DNA from 2 places in the Gallaecimonas zhanjiangensis genome. Region 1 is predicted to be linked to the other one. Evidence: riboswitches for the same ligand, from Rfam matches in the RefSeq annotation. Region 1 holds a riboswitch; the other holds the start of a gene.

Region 1 (7,235 bases):
GGTAACCAAGAAGCAGTTCTGGATGCCAACCTGCCCATCACCCTGTACCCCGGCTTTGTCATCGCTAACCCGATGAACCTGGACGGTGACAGTGGTGACCAGGAAGCCTGCCCGTTCGCGGTAGACCTGTTGGATAAACGCCAGGTTGCCGACCCGGATGTGGTTCGTGACGGTAAGAAATCCGCTAGTGATGCCGCCTTTGGCCTGGCCGCTCAGTACATTGCTTACCTGCTGAACCAAAACGCCGGTGCCGGTACCTGCCCTGCCGCCAGCAGCGCCGCTGCCCAGGCAGCCACTCTGCTGCAAAGCATCAGCTTTGACGGCAACGGCACTTACTTCAAAGGTAAGAAAGGGCAAGGTGACGCCGCCCTGGCTAACAGCCTGGCCGGCACATTGGATGCTTACAACAACAATAACCTCTGCCCGCAGTAACGGCAGAGCCAATAAAAACGGCGGGTTAAACCCGCCGTTTTTTTATTTGTTGCGGCCTTTGCCGCCGCCACCGGTGGAACCGCCACTGGTGCTGCCGGAGCTGCTGGCCGTACCTATGGTGACCGTGGCGCTGGCCGAGGCGGTGCCGTCGGTGACGGTGTAGCTGAAGCTGTCACTGCCCTTGAAACTCTTGGCCGGGGTGTAAATCAGGTTGTTGCCGCTCTGGGTGACACTGCCCTTGCTGCCCTGGGTAAAGCTGCTGATAGACAGGGTGTCGCCGTCGGCGTCGGTATCGTTACTCAGTACCGCAATCACCACGCTGCTGCCGCTGGTGGTGGCGCTGTCGTTGTTGGCAACCGGCGCACTGTTGGTGCTGGAGGCCGGGTTATCCACCACATAGGTGGCGCTGCTGCTGACGCTGTTCTGGTGCTGGCTGGCACTGACTTGCACAGTGTAAAAGCCGTCCACCGCCGTGCTGGCAGAGCTCACCACCAAGGTGGTGCTGGCACTGCTGCCGGGGGCAAGGCTCAGGCTGCTGGCGCCCAAGGTGGCGGACCAGCCGCTTGGCAGGGATTTGGCCAGGCTAACGGTACCGGTGGCGCAAGCGGCAGAGTCGTTGTTGGTAACGCTGACGGTGTAGGTGGCGGCGCTACCCGCGGCCAGCCAAGGGCTTTGGCCGGGGCTCAGCACCACAGAGGGGGCCTTGGCGACGCAGCTGTCGGCGCTGCTGCCAGAGGCAATCACCGAGACCTCGGCGGTGTCGCCACCGGCGCTCAGGGTATCTACCTGTACATTACCGCTCTGGTAGCTGTAACCGGCCACCAGGGCTGGGTCGTAAAAGTCGGTATTGGTGGTGCCGGAGCCCGGGGTCATGTCCAGCAGGTACTGGGCATTGCCGTTGCTGGGGTCTACTTCGTGGAACACCACACCGTTTTCAAAGTTGGCGGTGGCCAGGCTGCTGTCCAGCCCGGTGGGCTGGCGATAGCTCAGGTAGTAATAGGTGCCATCGCCCTTGGCGATTTTGATGGCTTTTTCGTAGCCGCTGGTGCCGGCATAACCGCCCAGGGTATAGACGCCGCCGTTGCTGGCGTCGGTAACATTGAGCCAGCCCAGGGCCTCACGGTTGCGGGCGCCGAACAGGGCCAGGCCTTTACCCATGGGGTCGGTGATGTCGCCGTATTCGGAGCTGGTGCAGCTGCTGCCTTCAACGTTGGCGCCGCATTCCAGGGCGTGGGCGTGGTACAGACCCATGCCGTGGCCCATTTCGTGGGTGATTATCTGCCAGTTGGCCACCTGGCCGTTAATGAGGGACACCGCCGGGTTGCCGCCCACGGTAGACAGGCCGGTAAAGCCGCAACTGCTGGTTTTGGGGGTAATGAACACGTAACGGCTGTAAGCGCTCAGATCCACGCCGTTGGCGCTGGCCGCTTCTTTAAAGGCCGGTACCACAGTATTGAAATCGCACTGGCTGGAGCTGACCCCCAAGGTGTACCAGCCGTATACGTCGCCGCTCAGCCAGGCTTTGTTCTGGGAGTTTTCCATGATCACGTCGTTGACGGTGCCAAACACCAGGCTGTTGATGGCGTCTTTGGTCCAAGGCTGCTGGGGGTCGTCGCTGAAGTTGGCCAGCACCACCAGGGTCTTTTGCTCGCCGGTCACGGTACCAGAAGCGCCGGCAGTGCCGCCGTTACTGGTGGTGGTGCTGCCGTCGGCGGCCATCACCAGAATGTTGCTGTCGTCCACCAGCATCTCGCTACCCAGCATGGCGCCGCTCAGCTGCACTTCACCTTTGCCACTCAGTTTGCCAAGGCCTTTGCCTTTGAGGGGGATCTGGTCGCCAAAGGGGGTATTGAGCAGGTACTGGTGGCTGAAACTGCCGTCTTCGTGGTCGGCCACCAGGGTTTGTACTTCCCCGCTCATGGCCACCGGTTGTTCCAGATAGGCCAGCACCGACGCGTCCAGCCCTTGTTGTTTACCAGCTGGTATCAGCAGCTCCACCGCCGCTTGCGGGTCGCTGTCGGCCAGGGCCAGCAAGGCTTGCTGGCGGGCCTGGGCTTTGGCTTCCAGGCCGTGGGCCTTGCCATTGCCATGGCTGTTTTTAATGAGTTTGACCAGATCCTGGGTCAAATCCCGTGCGTTTTCGGCAGGGGCGGCGCCATAAGCGGTGGCAGACATCAATAGGGCAGCGGATAGCAGGCTAAGGGCTGGACGTTTCAACAGGATCTCCTCATAAACAGCAGAGAAAGATCCTCAAGCCAGCATAGGCCCGAAGCAGGGATTCTCTCTTTCGGCAGCCGGGCAACCCATAAGGGGCCCCTGGCTTTGCGACCTTCGGTTACCCGAAGTGTGCCTTTGTCAGGAGAGGATCTTTCTTAGGTAAAATTGTCGCCTTGGAGGGTCCGGTTCCGCGGGTCAGCAGGGTCTGGCTGAAGGCAATAATTCCCGGCAGTTGGGCCAGGACGGCGTGAACATTAGCACGGGCTTATTGAATAAAAAATAAACAATACAGGGTGGGTGAGTCGATCAAATGCCTACTTTTTACGCAGCTGTCAGCTAACTCATTGACCGGCAAACACTTGGCCTGAGGGCTGCGATTTTCAGCGCCTGCGCGATCTGCGCCGTGGATCACGGTCTTCATCCCAAAGATGCACCGGTTCTTCTTCCAGAAGGTATTGCAGGGTCCTGAGGCTCCATAACAACAACGCCCGATGGGGCAGCCCCGGCTCGTCGACGATTTGTGCCAGCCGTTCCAGACGCAGCTGCTGTTGCTGTGGCGTTTGTGCTGTCATGGGCTGCTTCCAGCTGTTGTGGGTCCAGTGGATTTTGCAAAACCCAAGCCACAACGGCTAACCTATATTTATCAATGCCTTAGTAAATTAAAAGCCACCCCGAGGGTGGCTTTTGTTGCACAAACGGAACAGGCGGCGTCAATTAAGCTGATGTTTGTCCATCAGGCGGTACAGGGTCACCCTGGACACCCCCAACAGCCTGGCGGCCTCCGAGACATTGTGCTGGGTAAAAGCCAGTGAGGCGATCAGCGCCTCGCGCTCGGCGCTTTGCCTAGCCGCATCCAGGCTCAGCACCCGGGTGTCCTGTTTGGGGCTTTTGAGCCCCAGATCTTCGGCGCTTATCAGCCGGTTTTCGCTCATCACCAGGGCGCGGCGGATGCGGTTTATCATCTCCCGCACATTGCCAGGCCAGCCGTACTGGTTGATGGCCACCAGTGCCTGCTGGCTAAGGCCCCTGGCCTTGCTGTTGTGGTCGAGGCTGAATTTTTGGAAGAAAAACCGTGCCAGCAGCTCCACATCTCCCGGCCGCTCCCGAAGGGGCGGCACCCGAAGGTGCAGCACATTTAGCCGGTAGAACAAGTCTTCACGAAAACGCCCTTCGGCCACAGCTTTGTCCAGGTCCACATGGGTGGCGGCAATCACCCGCACATCCAGGTTCAGGCTCTGCTCTCCCCCCAGACGCTCGATACTGCCTTCTTGCAAAAAGCGCAGCAGGTTCACCTGCATCTCCAGGGGCAAGTCCCCCACTTCATCCAAAAACACGGTGCCGCCTTGGGCCATTTCAAAACGCCCCAACTTGCGGCGCAGCGCCCCGGTAAAGGCGCCCTTTTCATGGCCAAAGAGTTCCGACTGGATAAGGGTCTCTGGCAAGGCGCCGCAGTTAACGGCAATAAAAGGCCCCTTGCGACGGGCAGAGCGCTGGTGGATGGCGCGGGCGATAAGCTCTTTGCCGGTGCCGCTTTCCCCCAGGATAAGCACCGGCGCATCGACCGCCGCCACCTTACGAATTTGGCTAAAGACCTGCATGATTGGCGGGCTGGCGCCGACCATCTGGCATTCGTCCAGGCAGGAAAGCTGCTTCTCGCCTATCTCCCGCAGGCGATTAATACCGTAGGCGTGGCCCAGGGTGGCCTGCAGGAAGCTGACCTTGCCGTCCAACGGCAGGGTGTAGAAGTCGTAGCAGTTTTCGTAGATGAGCCGGCAGAAATCCTGGTCTTCAAGCTCTTCGGTGCGGGTGAGGACTATCCAGGCGGGTGCGTTGTTGTCGCAAAGAACGTCTTCAAGCTCATCGCGCTGGCTATCCTTTAACGGGCAAACCCTTGCCAGTGCTACCTCGTAGCCGTTCTGGGCCAACATCATCCTGGCTTTGGCGGGGCTGGTGACCCGGTCCAATTGCCAACCCGGCAGGCGGATATCTTCACTGGATGACGACAGATCCAAAAAAAGTGCTTTTCTTTGCCCCTCCTGTCCTTGGCAAGGCCACTCGTATTCAACTTTATTCACGTGGCTACCACTTAGGCCTTGGTCCCAGTGTGCAAAGTTTAGTTGCCTGCGATACACAGCAGCAGCGGCCACAACGAGTGTTAATAGATTGTTCACCTAGTGATCCTGCCATGTAACAGCGGCAATTTCGGACTACTGTTAAAACAGTCACTCTGTGGTTTAGGTGCCATGTACAACCACTACTTCGGGCTGACTGAGTCGCCCTTTTCCATCGCACCGGATCCGCGTTATCTGTACCTGAGTGAGCAGCACAAGGAAGCACTGGCCCACCTCCTTTACGGGATCCGTAACGACAACGGCTTTGTGCTCTTGACCGGCGAAGTGGGCACCGGCAAGACCACGGTCTGCCGTTGCCTGCTTGAACAGCTGGGCGAGCACACCGACTTGGCCTTTATCCTCAATCCCAAATACTCGGTGCTGGAACTGCTGGCGGCCATTTGCGACGAGCTGGCCATTCCCTACGCCCCCGGCAGCACCTGGCTTAAAACCTATATCGACGCCCTTAACCGCCACCTGCTTGAAAGCCACGCCAAGGGCCGGCACACCGTGCTTATCATCGACGAAGCCCAAAACCTCTCCAGCGAAGTGTTAGAGCAGCTGCGGCTGCTCACCAACCTTGAGACCAACCAGCGCAAGCTTTTGCAAATCATCCTGCTGGGCCAACCGGAGCTGCTGACAATGCTCGCCAAACCAGAGCTTCGGCAGTTATCGCAGCGCATCACCGCCCGCTTTCACCTCGGCCCCTTGAGCGCCGCGGAAACGGCGGCCTATGTGCAGCACCGCCTGGCCGTGGCTGGCCAGGAGCAGCCGCTATTTTCAGCCTCGGTACTCAGGCGCCTTTATCAGCTCTCCAAAGGGGTGCCGCGGGTTATCAACCTGTTGTGCGACCGGGCGCTATTGGGCACCTACAGCCAACGCAAAACCCGGGTCAGCAGCGCCATCCTCAACCAAGCCGCGCGGGAGTTAAAAGGCCAGCCGCAACCGGCAGGGCGCCGCCGCCTTTGGTGGTTGCTCACCGCCCTTGGCGCCGCCGTGCTGCTGGCAGGCTATCGCCTGGCCTGGATACCGGGCGCTTCTCTTAACGCCGTTGAAGCCAAGGCCATGGCGCTGTCGCCTACGCCTATTGCCCAGAGCCCCGGCACCGAACCTAAACCGGCAACGGCGCTAGCATTTGATTGGCAGTGGCCAGAGGGGCTCGCCATGGAGCTAAGCCAGGCGGCGGCCTTTACCCGGCTGTTTAGCGCTTGGCACCTCGATTACAAAGCTGCCGAGCAGCCGTCGGTATGCCAGTTCGCAAGAGACAACCAGCTGGGCTGCTTTAGCGAAAACGCCAGTTGGCAGCACCTCACCGCCCACAACAGGCCGGCTGTTATCGGTATCAATGCCGGCAGCCAGCATTACTTCGCGCTGCTGTTAAGAGTCAGTGGCGATCTGGCCGAGCTCGACAGAGGCGGCAACCAGGATCTGGTGCCTTTGGATGATGTAAAAGCGCACTGGGACGGCAGCTACACCCTGCTGTGGCGGATGCCTCCCGGTTACGTAGAACCGCTAAGGCCCGGCCAACAGAGCCTCGCCGTTGCCTGGTTAGAGCACCAACTGGCTGAGATCCAAGGCAGGGCCGAGCGGCCTTTGCCCGACAACCACTATGACTTTCCCTTGTTTCGTGACGTGAAAACCTTTCAATTCAGCCAGGGCCTCGCTGCCGATGGGGTGGTGGGCCCCCAAACCAGCATTCGTTTAACCAGCCTGACCGACGGCAGCGTGCCGTTGCTCTTCCCCCCCGAGGGCTAGCCATGTCCTATATCCTGGAAGTGCTCAAGCAATCGGAGCGCCAGCGCCGCCAAGGCCAGCAGGCCCCGGGCCTCGACACCCCGCAGGCCATGCCGCCACCGCTAAAACCCAAAGGCGCGTCCCTGCTGCCTTATTTGCTGGTATTGGCCGCCCTGCTCGCCACCTGGCTGTTCTGGCCAAGTGCGCCACCGCCGGTAAAAACGCCCACCGCGAAGGGGATATCGGCCGCTCCCGGGCTTGACCCAAAGGCGCTGAGCCCAGTCACCCTTGAGACCGAGCAGCCCACTTTGCAAACCCCGGCCGCGCCGGTGGAAAATGGTAGCGATAGCAAGCCGCCTTCCTCTGAGCTGGCGCAGGCAAGACTGCCGCCGCCCATTGCCGAGCCAGTAGCTGTGCCTGCGAAAGAGCCGGCCATCAAGGCTGATAGCAAAGCCCCTGCTCCCGAAGCCGAACAAACCGCACAAACAGAGGCGGCTGACACCCAACAGGCCCTACCCAGTTGGCGGCAACTGCCGGTGGATGTGCAGCGGGAGCTGCCGGCACTGGTGGTAACGGTGCACATCTATGCCAAGGAGCCCAAAGACCGGCTGGTGAAGATAAACAACCGGGCTTACGGCGAAGGAGCCAAGCTCGGCAATGGCTTGACGCTGACCGCCATCACCCCAGATGGCATTGAGCTTGAATACCGGCAATGGCGTTTTACCATGCCGGCCTATTGAG
Region 2 (7,235 bases), 1.3 Mb from region 1:
AACTGGCTGGTGCTGATGGGGCTTAATCGCCAGCCTCTCGGTATGGGATTGGAAGGTGGCCTTCGCCTGCTGGCCTTGGTTTTTATCTGGCTGGGGCTGGTGCTGCTGTTTGTCGCCATTTTGGACGTGCCGTTCCAGCGCTGGTCGATGCTCAAAAAGCTGCGCATGAGCAAGCAGGAAGTCAAAGACGAGCACAAGCAGAACGAAGGCAGCCCGGAAGTGAAAAACCGCATCCGCCAGTTGCAGATGCAGATCTCGCGCCAGCGCATCGACCAACGGGTGCCCAAGGCCGACGTTATTCTCACTAACCCGACCCACTACGCGGTGGCCATCAAATATGACCCAGACGCCGCCGAAGCCCCCTATCTGGTGGCCAAAGGCACCGATCAGCTGGCCCTTCGCATCCGCGAAGTGGCAGGGCAACACGACAAAACCATTCTTGAGCTGCCGGAGCTTACCCGGGCGCTCTATCATTCAACGCGGATAGACCAAGAAGTGCCAGCCGGGCTTTATAACGCCGTGGCCCACGTGCTGATGTACGTTATTCAGCTCAATGCCTTCAAGGCTAAAGGTGGGCGCAAGCCAGCGCCGCTGCCGCAATTTAAAATTCCCGCTTCATTAAGACGAGATAGGTAAACCAAGGTGAAGTTGCCCTTTATCAGTTCTTACGCCGCTATTCCGCTGGTACTGCTGTCCGTACTGGCGATGATGATTTTGCCGCTGCCACCTTGGCTTATCGACACTCTGTTTACCTTCAACATCGTACTGGCGGTGCTGGTGCTGCTGGTAGCGGTCTCAGCCAAGCGGCCGTTGGATTTCTCGGTGTTCCCGACCATCCTGCTCATCGCCACCTTGATGCGCCTGACCCTGAACGTGGCCTCCACCCGGGTGGTGCTGCTAAACGGCCATAACGGTTCGGACGCGGCCGGTAAGGTGATCCAGTCCTTCGGGGAAGTGGTCATCGGCGGCAACTACGTGGTGGGCATGGTGGTGTTCGTCATCTTGATGATCATCAACTTCGTGGTGATCACCAAAGGTGGCGAGCGGATCTCCGAAGTGGCGGCCCGCTTTACCCTGGACGCCTTGCCCGGCAAGCAGATGGCCATCGATGCCGATCTTAACGCTGGGGTTATCGACCAAGGCCAGGCCAAGCAGCGCCGCCAGGACGTGGCCAGCGAGGCTGACTTTTACGGCGCCATGGACGGGGCCTCCAAGTTTGTGCGCGGCGATGCCATCGCCGGCTTGATGATTCTGGTGATTAACCTTCTTGGCGGCTTGGCCATCGGGGTGTTCCAGCATCATCTCTCCGGCGCCGATGCCTTCAAGCTCTACGCCATCCTCACCATAGGTGATGGCCTAGTGGCCCAGATCCCGTCGCTGCTGCTGGCAACCGCCGCCGCCATTATCGTGACTCGGGTCAACGACGAGTCGGAAATGTCCGACCAGGTTCACCAGCAGCTGCTGGCCTCACCTCGGGTGATTTGGACTGCAGCTGCGGTGATGGTGATGCTGGGTATCATTCCTGGAATGCCCACCGCGGTTTTCCTCGGCTTTGGCGCGGTGCTGGCCTTTGCTGGCTGGCGCCAGGGTTTGGTCAAACCCGAGCAAGCGCCAGCCCAGGATTTAGAAGAGCTGTCTGACAGGCTCACCCGTGAGCAGCCTCTGGCCTGGGGCGATTTACCCTATGTCGACACCCTGTCTATCGATCTCGGTTATCGCCTGGTCACCTTGGTGGACAAAAGCCAGGGCGCCGAGCTCTTGGCCAGGGTCCGGGGCGTGCGCAAAATTCTTTCCGAGCAGATGGGCTTTTTGGTGCCGGAGGTGCGCATCCGCGACAACCTGCAACTGGGTGCCAGCGAGTATCGCATCAAGCTCGGCGGGGTGATGATTAGCCAAGGGGAGGTGGACCCTGAGCGGCTGATGGCCATTCAGAACGGCGACGTTTACGGCAAACTCGATGGTGAACTCACCATCGAGCCGGCCTACCAGATGGATGCGGTGCTGATCGCGGTGGACCAAAAAGCCAAGGCGTTGAACCTTGGTTACTCGGTGGTAGACAGCGCCACCGTTATTGCTACCCACCTTGGCAAGGTGATGCGCGAGCACTTAGAAGAGATCTTCAGCCATGACGATGTTATTGCCCTTGGCGAGAGGCTCAAATCTCACTCTGAGAAGCTTTTTGAGAGCCTCAATGCTCAGCTAAGCCCCATTCAGCAACTGCGGGTGTATCGCCAGTTACTGGCCGACCAGGTCAGCCTGATGGATATTCGCACCATCGCTACCACCCTGGTAGACAGCTGCGAACTCACCAAAGACCCCATCTTGCTGGCCGCCGATGTGCGTTATGCGCTGCGCCGCAGCCTTATCAAGGCCGCCGTTGGCGACAAAGAGCAACTGGTGACCATGACCCTGGATGACAAACTGGAGCAGACCCTACTCAAAGCGCTCAATCAGGCCCAGGCTGGTGGCAAGGTGGCGCTGGACAGCTTCCCCATCGAGCCGAGCCTGCTTGGCAAGCTGCAGCAGGTGATGCCGCAGCTCAAGGATGAAATGCAGCGCCAGGGCCATTCACCCGTGCTGCTGGTAACGCCGCAACTAAGGCCCTTGCTGGCCCGTTACGCCCGCACTTTTGCCCGTGGACTCAAGGTGTTGTCTTACAACGAAGTGCCAGAAAAGATGCATATTGATGTAGTTGGCACCTTAGGCTGATGGCTTGACCTGTTTAAAACGGCAGGTTAACTGTTTGATTTTTATGTGCCTAATTCTTTTCAAGAAGAAATATTAATTTTTTCATAATTTTGAAGGTAGGCACTTTACGCAGCCGGGATGTAAATATATGCTTACCCCGTGACGTTAATCTTCCGTTCAAGTTTTGGGAAGTTGATGTCTCGACTTGGCTGCCGATAAGGGCAAACCGTGGCGAAAGCCCGGGACGCAAAGCCTCCGGTCTAAGGAAGTTCGCTTCTAAGATAGCGGGGTTGCCAGAGCTAAGGTGTTGTCGACAGTGGCAGACATGACGTTGCCGCTATGTTCTAACGGGCAATCCTTTCCTCGAATAACGCAAGAAATTGATTTTTAAGCGTTATTTCCTTATCCAGCTACTCATTTTAAAACTTTGAGTAGGCACGATCATTATGTACGCTGCAACTGGAACCAAGCTTTCCTCGACACCCCCTGGTGGGTAATCAAGCTGCAGGTAGTGGGCTTTAGGCACTGCTTTACTTGTTTTTTGCTGGTTGAGGAAAGAAATGCACAGATCATTTCTGGCAATGCTAATGCTGGGTGGCTTGGCGTGTTCGGCCCATGCGGTCGAAACCTTCAGGCCCCAAATGGACAATGTCGCTTGGCAATTCTCCGGGGACCATTTTGCTTGCACCCTGGGGCTGCCTGTCACCAATTTTGGTGAGGTGCGCTTTGTTCGTTATGCCGGTGAACCGCTTACTCTGGTGGTGGAGCCCAGCATTCATTTGTCATCAACCAAGGACATCGCCCTGTCATGGCATAACCCGCCCTGGCTGGCGCCGCTGCAAAGTCCCCGTTATGACTCCACAGGCAAGCTGCCGCTGAACTTCGGTGAAGCGGAGAGCAAAGCACTGCTGGAAGCCATGGACAAGGGACTGTGGGGCAAGGTGTCCTTTCCCGCAGAAATCGTGGAGCTACCCAGTGTCAAATGGCAGCAGGCGGCCACCGCCTTTCGCCATTGCCTGGACGTGCTGGCCCCTATGTCTTACCGCCAGGCCAGGGATATTTCCCTGTTCTATGCCCCTGGCGCACGGGCTTTGACTTTGGAGCAGCGTCAGCAGCTCCGTAGCTTGAGCCGTTACGTGGCCCTTGATAAGGGCGTAGACAAAGTGCTGGTGGACGCTTTTACCGATGATACCGGTGACCACCTTGCCAACCTGCAACTGGCCAGAGAAAGAGCCGCTGATGTTAAAGCGGCCCTCCTTGAAGCCGGGATGTCCGCAAAGCTTATCCAGACCCGCGCCCATGGCGATCGTTATCCATCCACCAACAATCAGACTGCCCAGGCCCGTGAGCAAAATCGGCGGGTGACCATCCGGGTGATCAGGAACCGGTTAGGGAAACGATGATGGAAAAGACCATATTGCTTGTAGACCCGCGAGGGTCTGAAGATCCGGTATACCAAGAAATAAAACAAACCGGCTATCGACTGCTGGTGGCTGAGGATTGCGCCACGGCGCTGGTGTGCCTGCATCAGGGCAACCCGGCGCTGGTGCTGGTGGATGCGGATCTGGATACGCCCATCAGTGAGTTTGTGGCTCGTATCCGCCGCTCCCACCCCAAGAGCCCGGTAGTGGCGCTGGTGAGGGGCAATCAAAGTGCCAAGGCCAGCGATGCCATGCGCCAGGGCGCAATCGATTATCTGCTAAAGCCTTTCACCCGCCAGCAGCTGCTGGGCATGATTGACCACGTGGTGGATTTGCACGAGCCCATCCCCAACATGGTGGTGGCCTCCCAGGCCGGGCGTCAGGTGCTGCTACTGGCCAAGAAAGCGGCCCAGACCAGCGCCTCCATTCTTATCAGCGGCGAGTCCGGTACTGGTAAGGAATGCCTGGCTCGTTACATTCACGAGCAATCGCCCCGTGCCGCCCAGCCCTATGTGGCGGTGAACTGCGCAGCCATTCCCGACACCATGCTTGAGTCCACCCTCTTTGGCCATGCCAAGGGCGCCTTTACCGGCGCGGTGCAGTCTCAAACCGGTAAATTTGAGCACGCCAATGGCGGCACCTTGATGCTCGATGAAATTTCCGAGATGCCGCTGGACCTGCAGGCCAAGCTGCTGCGGGTGCTGCAAGAGCGCGAGTTGGAAAAACTCGGCTCCAACCAGAAGGTTAAGCTCAACGTTCGCATCATTGCCGCCTCCAACAAAGACCTGCGCGAAGAAGTGGCCAAAGGCCGTTTTCGTGAAGACCTTTTCTACCGCCTCGATGTGCTGCCCCTTTGCTGGCCAGCGCTTCGGGAACGGCCTGACGACATCCTGCCCCTGGCCCGACACTTCTTGCAAAAGTACGGCGAAGGCACCGCCTTTGAATTGCACCCCGAAGCGGCCCGCAGCCTGGTGTCACACCCTTGGCCCGGCAACGTGCGGGAGCTGGAGAACGTTATCCAGCGCGCCCTTATTTTGGCCCGGGGCCTGATGCTCCAACCTGAAGATTTGATGCTGCCACGGGCCCAGGAATCGGTGTTTGATATTCCGGTTACCTCCTTGCAGGCCTCCAAGAAATGCGCTGAGTTCCAGCATGTGCTGGACACCCTGCGCCGCTTCAACGGCCACCGCCAACGCACCGCCAACGCCTTAGGGGTAACCACCCGGGCCCTTCGTTACAAGCTTGCTGCCATGCGTGAGCAGGGCATCGACATCAACCAACTTGTCGTCACTGGCTAAGGACACAACATGAAGATCGATACCATCAGTACCCAGGCCAGTCTGCTGCAACAGCTCAGCAAAATGAGCGCAGAAGCCGACGGCATTGCTCCCAACAGCCTGAGCATCGGCTCGGACTCCCAAGGCAGCTTTGTTGATGCCATGAAAGCCGCCGTCAATAAGGTGGACTTTGACCAAAAGACCGCCGGCAGCTTGATGCAAGCCGTGGAAACCGGGCAAAGCGACGACTTGGTTGGCGCCATGGTGGCCAGCCAAAAGGCGGGCCTGAGCTTCTCGGCCCTGGTGCAGGTTCGCAACAAGCTGGCGTCGGCCTTTGACGACGTCATGCGCATGCCGCTGTAAGGAATAGGGACATGGCTGAACTGATTACTGCCGCCCCTGGCGGCTTTACCCTGAACTCGGGGTTCAAATCCATTGCCGGGCGCTGGCGCCGGCTGTCCGGCGATTCGCGCTCGGTGCTGGTGATCGCCCTGCTGGCTGCCATTGTTGCGGCGGCCATCGTGGTGATGTTGTGGACCAGCACCCGCCACTACGTACCGCTTTATGGCAAGCAGGAGCTTTACGACAAGGCCACCATCATCGACACCCTCGAGAAGGAAAATATCGATTTTCGCCTCGACGGCAGCAGCGGCAACGTGCTGGTACCAGAAGACCGCCTGGCTGATGCCCGTATGCGCCTGGCCGCCAAAGGGGTCAAGGCGTCACTGCCGGCCGGTTTTGACGAACTGAACAACATGTCGACCCTCGGCACCAGCCAGTTCATGGAGTCGGCCCGTTACCTGCACGCCCTGGAAGGCGAGCTGGCCCGCACCATTATCGCCCTCGACCAAGTGCGTAGCGCCCGGGTGCACCTGGCGGTGCCCAAGCGTACCCTCTTTGTGGGCCGTGAAGAGCAAAAGCCCAGCGCGGCGGTGATGGTGGACCTGGCGTCTCCCTTAACCCCCAGCCAGGTGGAAGCCATTATCAACCTGGTGTCTGGCTCGGTGCCGGGCATGAGCACCGGCGCGGTGTCGGTGGTGGACCAAAAAGGCGAGCTGCTGTCGGCCGGTATCGGTGACATGAACGACCCGGCCCGTCTTTCCGGCAAGCAGATGGATTACACCAGCAAACTGGAAGACCGCATGACCCAGCGTGCCAGCAGCATGCTGCAACCGCTGTTGGGCAGCGACAACTTCCGGGTTGAAGTGGCCGCCGACGTGGATTTCTCCTCGGTCAACGAAACCCGTGAAGACTTGAACGGCAATCCGGTGGTGACCCGCGAAACCTCCAAAAAGGATAACTCCACCGACTCGGTAGCCCTGGGTATTCCCGGCGCCCTCAGCAACAGGCCGCCGGTGCCGGCCAACCAGGCCAATGGCCAGAACAACCAAAACGATCCGCAAAAAGCGGTGAGCCAGCGCGAAGAAACCAGCCGTACCTTCGAGACCGGCCGTGCCGTAACCCACACCAAATATGCCGAAGGCCGCCTGAGCCACCTGTCGGTGTCGGTGCTGCTTAACAGCGCCAAGGCCCCCGAAGGCGGCTGGACCCAAAGCGACCTCGACAACCTCACCCAGATGGTGAAAACCGCCGTCGGTTTTGATGACAAACGTGGCGACCAGTTCAGCCTCAACAGCTTCAACTTCGCCCCCGAGCCAGCGCCCATCCAGATGCCCGAGCTTAAATGGTGGCAAGATCCCATGTGGCAGGATTACATCCGCTACGCCGTGGGCGGCTTGATGGTACTGCTGCTGGTGCTGTTTGGGGTTCGGCCTTTGGTGCGCCATTTGGTCAGGCCTCAGACGAGCGCTGATAAATCTGTCGCCACCGCTGAAGCCCTGGCCCTTGC

The links. Region 1 has a riboswitch for cyclic di-GMP ahead of AC22G1_RS20300 (Ig-like domain-containing protein). Riboswitches for the same ligand answer to the same signal wherever they lie in the genome.
Region 2: another riboswitch for cyclic di-GMP. It lies ahead of AC22G1_RS14225 (MotY family protein); the one in region 1 lies ahead of AC22G1_RS20300 (Ig-like domain-containing protein).

The regions. Positions count from the first base shown of each region.
Region 1 is NZ_CM172603.1:4,290,967-4,298,201, reverse strand. It holds gene AC22G1_RS20305 (prealbumin-like fold domain-containing protein) at 1-432, shown strand, start outside; gene AC22G1_RS20300 (Ig-like domain-containing protein) at 475-2,649, opposite strand; cyclic di-GMP riboswitch class I at 2,719-2,793, opposite strand; gene AC22G1_RS20295 (hypothetical protein) at 3,030-3,221, opposite strand; gene AC22G1_RS20290 (sigma-54 dependent transcriptional regulator) at 3,360-4,661, opposite strand; gene AC22G1_RS20285 (AAA family ATPase) at 4,893-6,515, shown strand; gene AC22G1_RS20280 (general secretion pathway protein GspB) at 6,518-7,234, shown strand.
Region 2 is NZ_CM172603.1:2,981,615-2,988,849, reverse strand. It holds gene flhB (flagellar biosynthesis protein FlhB) at 1-636, shown strand, start outside; gene flhA (flagellar biosynthesis protein FlhA) at 643-2,709, shown strand; cyclic di-GMP riboswitch class I at 2,899-2,986, shown strand; gene AC22G1_RS14225 (MotY family protein) at 3,330-4,091, shown strand; partial or broken gene AC22G1_RS14220 (sigma-54-dependent Fis family transcriptional regulator) at 4,088-4,366, shown strand; gene AC22G1_RS14215 (sigma-54 interaction domain-containing protein) at 4,421-5,407, shown strand; gene fliE (flagellar hook-basal body complex protein FliE) at 5,417-5,749, shown strand; gene fliF (flagellar basal-body MS-ring/collar protein FliF) at 5,761-7,235, shown strand, end outside.